DNA from 3 places in the Comamonas sp. A23 genome. Region 2 is predicted to be linked to each of the others. Evidence: riboswitches for the same ligand, from Rfam matches in the RefSeq annotation. Region 2 holds a riboswitch; each other region holds the start of a gene.
The links. Region 2 has a riboswitch for thiamine pyrophosphate ahead of EIC84_RS02790 (long-chain-fatty-acid--CoA ligase). Riboswitches for the same ligand answer to the same signal wherever they lie in the genome.
Positions count from the first base shown of each region.

Region 1: another riboswitch for thiamine pyrophosphate. It lies ahead of EIC84_RS15705 (FAD-dependent oxidoreductase); the one in region 2 lies ahead of EIC84_RS02790 (long-chain-fatty-acid--CoA ligase).
Region 3: another riboswitch for thiamine pyrophosphate. It lies ahead of thiC (phosphomethylpyrimidine synthase ThiC); the one in region 2 lies ahead of EIC84_RS02790 (long-chain-fatty-acid--CoA ligase).

Region 1 is NZ_RSDT01000006.1:257,545-260,814, forward strand. Features, by position in the region: gene EIC84_RS15695 (SH3 domain-containing protein) at 36-509, shown strand; gene thiD (bifunctional hydroxymethylpyrimidine kinase/phosphomethylpyrimidine kinase) at 576-1,448, opposite strand; TPP riboswitch at 1,514-1,675, shown strand; gene EIC84_RS15705 (FAD-dependent oxidoreductase) at 1,739-2,833, shown strand; gene thiS (sulfur carrier protein ThiS) at 2,939-3,136, shown strand.
Region 2 is NZ_RSDT01000001.1:590,256-593,525, reverse strand. Features, by position in the region: gene EIC84_RS02795 (acyl-CoA reductase) at 1-345, opposite strand, end outside; gene EIC84_RS02790 (long-chain-fatty-acid--CoA ligase) at 342-1,436, opposite strand; TPP riboswitch at 1,507-1,598, opposite strand; gene EIC84_RS02785 (TonB-dependent receptor) at 1,910-3,270, shown strand, end outside.
Region 3 is NZ_RSDT01000007.1:44,186-47,455, forward strand. Features, by position in the region: gene thiC (phosphomethylpyrimidine synthase ThiC) at 1-1,652, opposite strand, end outside; TPP riboswitch at 1,911-2,028, opposite strand; gene EIC84_RS16195 (nitroreductase) at 2,110-2,769, opposite strand; gene EIC84_RS16200 (ABC transporter substrate-binding protein) at 2,954-3,270, shown strand, end outside.

The DNA.
Region 1 (3,270 bases), on a different contig from region 2:
GCCTGTTTTTAATCGTTCGAAGGAGAATCTGCCCCGTGCCTTGCAACCGCTGGATCCGCACCGCCGCCACTTCAAGCCTGATCGCGCTGGGTGCGCTCACCGCCGGCCTGCTGCCGGCCCTCGCACAAGCCCAGGAATTTGTCAGCATCAAGGGCACGACCGTGAATGTGCGCGAGCAGCCCAACACCCGCTCCGCAACCCTCTGGGAACTGAGCAAGGGCTATCCGCTGCAAGTCACCCAGCGCAAGGGGCAGTGGCTGCGCGTCAAGGACCATGAGTCCACGCTGGGCTGGGTCCACGCCCCGCTGACCAGCAAGAGCCCGCATATGGTGGTGACGGCGCGCACGGCCAATCTGCGCTCCGGCCCCGGCCAGAAGCACAAGCGCGTGGGCAAGCTGGAGCAGCATGAGGTGCTGCAGACTCTGAAAAAGCAAGGCAGCTGGGCCCAGGTCCAGCGCAGCAACGGCCAGAGCGGCTGGGTGGCCAAGAATCTGGTCTGGGGCTGGTAAGCCCTGCAACACGAACACCCAAAGCAAAGGCCTGCAGCAGCAGGCCTTTTTTGCGGGTGCCGGCAATCAGCCTTCGACGATCAGCTGCGCGCGCGGCGCATAGCCGTGATTGAGGGGGCCGTGACCCTGGCCGGTATAGACCTCGGCGCCCGCCTCGATGGCGCCCAGAATATAGCTGCGCGCCTCGGTCACCGCGGCCTCCAGCGCCAGCCCCTGGGCCAGGAAGGAGGCAATCGCCGACGACAGCGTGCAGCCCGTGCCATGGCCGTTATGGGTGACGATGCGCTGCGATTGCAGACGCAGATAGTCGCCGGCCTGCCGGCCTTGCCGGCCCAGCACATCCATGACCAAGTCGCCGCTCAGATGCCCGCCCTTGAGCAGCACTGCAGGCGCGCCCATGGCCAGCAGATCGGCCACGGCCGCATCCAGCGCTGCAATGCCGTCGATGTTGCGACCCAGCAGCAAAGCTGCTTCATCCAGATTGGGTGTAATCACCGTCGCCAGCGGGAACAGCTCCTGGACCAGCGCCTGTGCTGTCTCGGGAACTATCAGGCGATCGCCGCTGGTGGCCACCATCACGGGGTCCAGCACCACGTTCCTGATCCCGTGGCGACGGATCGCATCCGCCACCACGCTCACCACATCGGGGGTTGCCAGCATGCCGATCTTGACGGCATCGACGCCTATGTCCTGCACAACGGCATCGATCTGGCCGCGCACGGTATCGAGCGGAATGCCGTGAATACCCGTCACGCCCAGCGTGTTCTGCACGGTGATGGCCGTGATCGCCGTCATGCCGTAGCAACCCAGTGCCGCACAGGTCTTGAGGTCGGCCTGGATGCCGGCACCACCGCCGCTGTCCGAGCCGGCAATGGAGAGCACGCGTGCGTAGCGCTTTTTTGCGGCGCCGGAAATGGAGGAAGAAGCAATCACTGTCATGGCAAAAATTATCGCCCATGCGCATGGTCAATGCGTGCTGTTTGCGGTTGTGCTGTAATGTCCAACGGACGAAACAGGGGTGTCCCGCAGGCAAGCAGCCTGTGCGGACTGAGAAACACCCTGGGGCTGCGCCAGCCACGGGCTGCGCACCAGAGCACCATCCGTGCCCTGTGCCCCCTGCACCCGATCCAGGTCATGCTGGCGTGGGGAGTTTCACAAGCCGCAAGGCATGCCGCGTTTTGTCCTGCACATGGCCCTGTTCCTGTGTCCGGATGGAAAACGATTTGCACATGTCATTGCTACAAGCTTCTTCAAAGATCGCAATTCTCGGCGGCGGCCTCATGGGCCGTCTGCTGGCTCTGGCCCTGGCCCAGCGCGGTCACGCCATCGACCTCTATGACACCCATGGCCCGCAAGGCGATGGTGCTGCGGCGCGCGTGGCGGCTGCCATGCTGGCGCCGCTGGCCGAGTCGGCCATTACCGAGCCCGGCGTGGTGCGCATGGGCCAGCATGGGCTCAAGCGCTGGCCCGAGCTCATAGCTCAGCTCGAGCAGCATGTGTTTCTGCAGCAAAACGGCACGCTGATTCTCTGGCACCGCCAGGATCAGGGCGATGCGGCGCGCTTTTTCGGTCTGCTGGAGAAAAACCGGCGCATCAACCCCAGCCTGCCGGCCATGCAGGAGAAGACCGGCGCGGCGCTGCAGGACTGCGAGCCCGCGCTGCAGGGACGCTTCAACCAGGCCGTCTATCTGCCCGGCGAAGGCCAGCTCGACAACCGTCAGCTGCTGACAGCGCTGGTCGACAAGCTCAGCGCCCTGGGCGTGCAGCTGCACTGGGACAGCCCGCGCGAGGTCGGCGACTTCCGTCCCGGCGAGGCCGGCCAGCCCGACTTCGTGTTCGACTGCCGGGGCCTGGGTGCCCGCAGCCAATGGAAGCAGCTGCGCGGCATTCGCGGCGAGGTGGTGCGCATCCATGCGCCCGAAGTCACGCTGCAGCGCCCCACACGCCTGATCCATCCACGCTACCCCATCTATATCGCGCCCAAGGAAGACCATCTGTTCGTGATTGGCGCGACCGAGATCGAATCCGACGATATGTCGCCGGCCAGCGTGCGCTCCACGCTGGAGCTGCTGAGCGCGGCCTATACCGTGCACTCGGGCTTTGCCGAAGGCCGGATTGTGGAGATCGCCACCCAGTGCCGCCCCACCCTGCCCGATAATCTGCCCGCCGTGCGCCTGCTGACGCCGCGCGTCATGGAAGTCAACGGCCTCTACCGCCACGGCTTCATGATCTCGCCCGCCATGCTCGACGTGGTGCTGGAGCTGGTGGACCGCAACGACTCGCCGCTGGCGCGCGAGTTCGATGTCGCCGTGCATCGCGGCTGAGCCGCGAGCCCGAACTTTGGCGCACAGCACTTGCACCTCCTGCGCACGCAAGCGCCGCCGTGCAGAGGTTTAACTTAGCACCCGCTTTATTTTCTGTTTCATGCCATGAAGATCACCCTCAACCAGCAAGCCACCGAGCTGCAAGCCCATGCCACCGTGGCCGATGCGCTGGCGCAGATGCAGGCCAAGCCCCCGTTTGCCGTGGCGGTCAACACGGTGTTTGTGCCCAAGACGCAGTACGCCGACCATGCGCTCAACGAGGGCGACAGGATGGAAGTCATCTCTCCAGTGACAGGCGGCTAGGAATGACCTTCCTGAGTCGCTTCGCGCCTTCCCCCTGGGGGCGACACCCTCGCGGCGAGGCGGCTCTTGCTCGGTGTCACTGACTGGGCACATGTCTGTTTGAGGCTCACTGGGCTTCACACGCATTGCGGTAC
Region 2 (3,270 bases):
TGTCAGCCCCAGCCGCACCATATCGGCGTCATAGCCACTGACCACGGGCAGCCAGGCTTCGGCCTGCTGGCGGTAGATGTCGTTACGGTCCAGCAGGCGGGCCATCGCACGATCGATGGCATCGATGATCTCGGCAACCGGCATGGGGCGCAGATGGATGGCTGCGGCCTTGCGCACACGACAGGCCAGTGTCTGCATCTGCGGCGCCGTCAGCACGGGCACGCTGACTTCCAGCAACTGACCGTCCTGAGACCCGAAGTCCAGCGTGTGCCACTGCACTTCGTCGTCGCCGAGGCCCGGCAGATAGCCAGCCTTGATACGCTGTAGCTTGCGCTGCTCGCTCATGCGCCGGCAGCTTTCACAAACTCTTCAACCGCCAGCGAGCACCCCTTGGCGGCGGCGCCCTCGGCGCGCCCCAGCAGCAAAAAGCCATCTTTTTCCTGCTGGCCGGCCCACAGGCCCACATCCTCGGTCAGGATGGTGGTCACCGCGTTGTAGTTGGCCAGATCGCAATGCACCAGAATGCCGCGCTCACCAGCGGCCACGTCCCTGCCGGTGATCGGCTCGACCAGACGCGAACGGATCCAGTGCGGACCGGACTTGACCGAAGGCAGCACCGCATTGCCATCGTCATAGAACTGGGTGCTCAGCTCCGTCATGCCATACATATTGATGCACAGACTGCGCGGCACGCCCAGCAACTGGGAAAGCTCGGCATAGAACTGCTCGAGCGGCAGCTCGCGCGACTGCCCCTTGTAGCCGCCCGTATCCAGCACGCGGCTGCCTGCAGGCAAGCGGAAGCTGCGGCCCTGCGCACGCAGGGCATCCATCACATGGACCAGGCTGAAGCTCGCGCCCAGCAGGGCAAAGGGCTGGCCGCTACGCTCTGACTCTGCCAACGCAGCGCACAGGGCCGGCATATCCAGCCCTTCCGAGTTCAGATAGTAGCGGCTGCCGGCCGAGCCGAATTCGGAGCGGGCCAGGGCCAGATAGTGGGCCAGCGAGGAATTGGGCATGGCCTGCTCATCGGGAAACAGAATGCCCATGGGCATGCGCTCCAGACCCTGCATGAAACGTCTGGCGAAATAGCGCTTCATGGACAAGTCATAGACATCGAGCTGCGGATGGAAATGACGTCCACGTGCGGCGCGGCCCGTGGTGCCGCTGGTCATGAATACGCGCTCGGCGGGCGATGGTGGCTCGCTGCGCAGCTCCATGGCCTTGAAGGCATCGATGGGCACGGCCGGAACATCGCGCCAGCTCCTGACATTGCGCAGCGTGGCACCGCGTCGCTGGCAAAAGCTGCGAAACGGCGCATTGCATTCGTACTGGTAGGCGAAAAGGCGCAGGGCGAGTTGATTGAACTGGTCGTCGGTGCAGTCATCCATTGCGATGAAAGCAAGCAGATCGGCGACCAGCGAAGCGGCCTTGTCCATGAAATTCCTTCGAGAGCGGGGACATTTTGCTCCGAAGGCTTGCTGACCATGCGAGAACGCACTGCACTGAGGTCAGCTTGCAAGCTCTTCTTCCGCCGGTATGAACCGGGTCAAGTTCGCGGGTGTAGATCTCAGCACTGGCGTGCACCCCGGAGCGCGGCGCCATCTTACCCCAACGGCATCGCTGCAAGGGGCCGGAGCCGCCGCATGAAAGTCGCGTCACTTGTAACCTGGGGTAATGCTCTATCACGGGGAAGAAGGTAATCCGCAGCAGAAATCATTAAAACATTACCACCCAAATACAATCGGAGCAAAATTGCAAGCTGCCCGACACGCACCTTGCCATGGCACCGACAATGACGCAGGCACGGCACTGCCTGAGCGAGTTTCACGCCGTGGCAAGGAACGCTGTCAACAGAGCTTGCAGCCATCCAGGGCACCGAACGTCCACCCCAAGCCCCAGAGATATTCACATGCATTTTTCGCGCCTTTGTCATCTGGCAGGCTGGCCTGTGGCCGCCGCCGGACTGCTGCTGACGGCTCAGTCCGCAACAGCCCAGCAAGCCGCCGCCCAGCCGGACCTGCCCCAGTTGTCCGAAGTCACCGTGCGCAGCACCTTGCAGGAGTCCGCGCTTGAGCAGACCCCGGCCTCCGTCACCGTGCTCGACGGCGAGCGCATGCGCGAGCGCAATCTGCAGGTCAATCTCTCGGAGTCCCTGAGCGCAGCTCCGGGCCTGCAGCTGCAGAACCGCCAGAACTACGCGCAAGACCTGCAGCTGTCGATTCGCGGCTTTGGCGCGCGCTCCACCTTCGGTGTGCGCGGCATACAGATCTATGTGGACGGCATCCCCTCCACCATGCCCGATGGCCAGGGCCAGACCAACAATATCGATATCGCCTCGCTGGAGCGCGTGGAAGTGCTGCGCGGCCCCTACTCCGCGCTCTATGGCAACGCCTCTGGCGGCGTGATCAACGCCTATACCGAACGCGGCGAGGGTGCGCCCTCGGTGGAAAGCAGCTTTGCGCTGGGCAGCGACGGCCAGAAGCGACTGGGCCTCAAGGCCAAGGGCGAAACCAACGGGATTGGCTATGTGCTCAGCGCCAGCCGTTTCCTCACCGACGGCTACCGGGCCCAGAGCGCAGCGGACAAAAACCTGTTCAACGCCCGCATCGATGTCAAGCCAGACGAATACAGCCAGCTGACCCTGGTCGCCAACCATGTGAACATCGATGCCAAGGACCCCGGCGGCATCAAACCCAGTGAATGGACCCTCAATCCAAAGGACGTCAACGCCAATGCGATCAAAATGAACTCGCGCAAAAGCGTGAAGCAGACCCAGGCCGGCCTGACCTATGAGCGCCAGCTGGACGGCGGCCAGGCGCTGCGCCTCATGGCCTATGCCGGTCAGCGCGAAATGATGCAGTTTCAGTCCACACCCAAGGACTCGCAGCCCGGCTACAGAGGCGGGGTGATCGGCCTCAAGCGCGACTATGGTGGCATCGATGCACGCTGGAGCGGCAAGTACGAGCTAGGCAGCGGCAGCCTGAGCCTGATTGCCGGCCTGGCCGCCAATACTGTCAGGGAAGACCGTCAGGGCTACAAGAACTTTGTGGGCAACCAGCTGGGCGTAGTCGGCGCGCTGGTGCGCGACGAACGCAATACCCTCACCAGCATCGACCCCTATCTGCAGGCTTCCTGGGCCTTTGCGCCGCGCTGGAAGCTCGATGCCGGCCTGCGCTGGAGCAATGTGCAGTTCCAGTCGCGCGACCATTTCCTGGCCGACAAGGACGATAGCGGTAGCACCGGATTCCATAAACTCTTGCCGGTTGTTTC
Region 3 (3,270 bases), on a different contig from region 2:
CGGAAGTCGAAGCGCGCCTGGGAGAGCGCATCGTCACGCGAACGCGCGCCCGGATGGCCCTTGGCGACATCGGCCGCATGGGCCGCAATCTTGTAGGCGATGATGCCCTGCTTGACGTCGTCGCGGTCGGGCAGACCCAGATGCTCCTTGGGCGTGACATAGCACAGCATGGCCGTGCCGAACCAGCCGATCATGGCCGCGCCGATGGCCGAAGCGATATGGTCGTAGCCGGGGGCGATGTCTATGGTCAGCGGGCCCAGGGTGTAGAACGGCGCCTCGTGGCAGTGCTTGAGCTGCTCGGTCATGTTCTGCTGGATCATGTGCATGGGCACATGGCCAGGGCCTTCGATCATGGTCTGCACATCGTGCTTCCAGGCGATCTGCGTCAGCTCGCCCAGCGTGGCCAGCTCGGCAAACTGGGCATCGTCGTTGGCATCCGACGCGCAGCCGGGACGCAGGCCATCGCCCAGCGAGAAGCTCACGTCATACTGCTTCATGATGTCGCAGATGTCCTCGAAATGTTCGTAGAGGAAGCTCTCGCGGTGATGAGCCATGCACCACTTGGCCATGATGGAGCCGCCGCGCGAGACGATGCCGGTGCGGCGCTGGGCCGTGAGGTGGATGTAGGCCAGGCGCACGCCGGCGTGGATGGTGAAGTAGTCCACGCCCTGCTCGGCCTGCTCGACCAGCGTGTCGCGAAAGATCTCCCAGGTCAGATCCTCGGCAATGCCGCCGACCTTTTCCAGCGCCTGATAGATGGGCACGGTGCCGATGGGCACGGGCGAGTTGCGCACAATCCAGTCGCGCGTGGTGTGGATGTTCTTGCCGGTGGACAGGTCCATGACATTGTCCGCGCCCCAGCGAATGGCCCAGACCAGCTTTTCCACCTCTTCCTCGATGCTGGAAGTCACGGCCGAATTGCCGATGTTGGCGTTGATCTTGACCTTGAAATTGCGGCCGATGGCCATGGGCTCGATTTCAGGGTGGTTGATATTGGCCGGAATGATGGCGCGGCCGCGCGCCACTTCGTCGCGCACGAATTCGGGTGTGATGATCTTCGGGATCGCCGCGCCCAGGCTGTTGCCGGCCAGGCGCAGCTCGCGCGCCGCGTCCTGCTGGTACTGCGCCATCCATTCACGGCGACCGTTTTCACGCAGGGCCACATACTCCATTTCGGGCGTGATGATGCCGCGCTTGGCATAGTGCATCTGGGTCACGTTCTGCCCAGATTTGGCACGGCGCGGCTGGCGCTGCAGCGCGGCCGCCTCGGCGCGCAGCTGGGCCACGCGCGCATCTTCCTCGCCGCGCTTGCCGCCGTCGTCCAGCGCCACACGCAGGCGACCCACGTAGTATTCGCTGTCGCCGCGCGCTTCGATCCAGGCACCTCGCACGCTGGGCAAGCCCTGGCGCACGTCGATCTGTACGGCGGGATCGGTATAGGGGCCCGAGGTGTCGTAGACGCTGACCTGCTCTCCATTGGTGAGCGCAATATCGCGCACCGGCACACGCAGCTGCGGATGCAGCGCGCCACTCAGATAGCTCTTGGTCGATGCGGGAAACGGCTGGCGCGACTGAGCCAGCAGCTCGGCAAAACGGGCGGCATCGGGGGCATGACCTGCAGCAGGCGTAAAAATGGAATCAGGGGCGTTCATCGCAGTCTCCTCAAAGCGGTTGAAGTGCATCAAACGCTCCGTGGAGTGCGGCCCTGCTCTGATCTTGCCCTGCACTGGCCCGGCCCGCTATGGGTATCCGGCCTGTGCCGCCGAAATTCTGCAATTTCGGCCTGGTTCTTCACGCACCGGCTGTCCAGAAAAGACAAAACCCCAGTGCGCGAGGCGCCTGGGGTTTGCTGTGCCTATGACTTTCAGGGCTGGCACTCGTGCCAGTTGCCCTGTCAATCCATCGGCCCTGCGTCAGGGTCCCGCTCTTCTTCCGCCGGTATGAACCGGATCAAGTTCGTCGGGTTCGCCTGCACTGTTTTCACAGTGACTGGCATCTCAGCGCTTTCGCACACCCCGGAGCTGCACGCAGTATAGGCTGGTTTTGCCACAATTTGCGCACTCTTGAAGCTGTTTAACTATCCTGACCCTCAAGCGTCTAATCCGCCGTTCAATCCAGCCCCTGCAGCGCCAGCCATTCATTGCTGGCAGCACGGCTTGCGCGCCACTGGTTGATGGGCGCGCTGACATCCTCGTAGCCCAGGGCAATGCCAAAGGCAATCTGGTAGCCATCCGGCAATGCCAGCTGTTCGATCAGCATGTCGTTGTACATGCGCCAGAAGCCCTGGGCACAGGTGGCCAGACCTTTCTCCACCGCCAGCAGCATGAAGGACTGCAGATAGATGCCCAGATCCACCCATTGCGCATAGCCCATGCGCTCCTCCACGGCCACGAAAATACCCACGGGCGCACCGAACATCTGGCCGTTCTTGGCCAGCTGGGCCAGACGTGCTGCCTTGTCCTCGCGACCGATATTGAGTGAGCGATACAGATCTTCGCCGTTTTCAAAGCGGCGACTGCGGTAGGGCTCCCACAAACCGGGTGGATAGGACAGGCCGGGGCGCTGCACGGCCTCGGTCTCCCTGGCCCTGGCGCACAGATCCTTGAGCGCCTGTCCGCCCACTGCGGTCACACGCCAGGGCTGCATATTGCCGCCGGACGGCGCCTGCGCTGCGGTCTCCAGCAAGTCCCGCACCGTGGCAGCAGCCACGGCCTGCGGCAGAAAAGCGCGCACCGAACGACGCTGCTGCAATGCTTGACGAATATCCATCTCTTCTACTTTCCTAAATCACTGGTGTGCAGTGTAGGAGCTTGCGGCATTTTCCCGAGTCGCCGTGGATACCTTGTCGCAGCCGCCCCGGTGCTTGCCCTGATGGCGCGCCCTGCTCCAACTGCGACCATGCTGGCTGCCCGTCGCAGTGACCGGGTACTCACCACCTCAGGAGATGACTCTGATGAAGCCTCGCTCTGTTTGCTCCGCTACCGTTTTTTCCCCAAGAACATTGACGCTGGCACTGGGATGCCTGCTGACCGCTGCAGGCGCTCAGGCGCAGGACAAGATTCGCATCGGCTTCATCACCGATATGTCGGGCCTCTATGCAGATGTGGACGGCAAGGGTGGTGCTCTGGCCGTGCAGATGGCTGTGGACGACTTTGGCGGCAAGCTGCTGGGCAAGCCCATCGAAGTATTGACGGCCGACCACCAAAACAAGGCCGATATCGCGGCCAGCAAGGCACGCGAGTGGTTCGACACCCAGGGCATGAACATGCT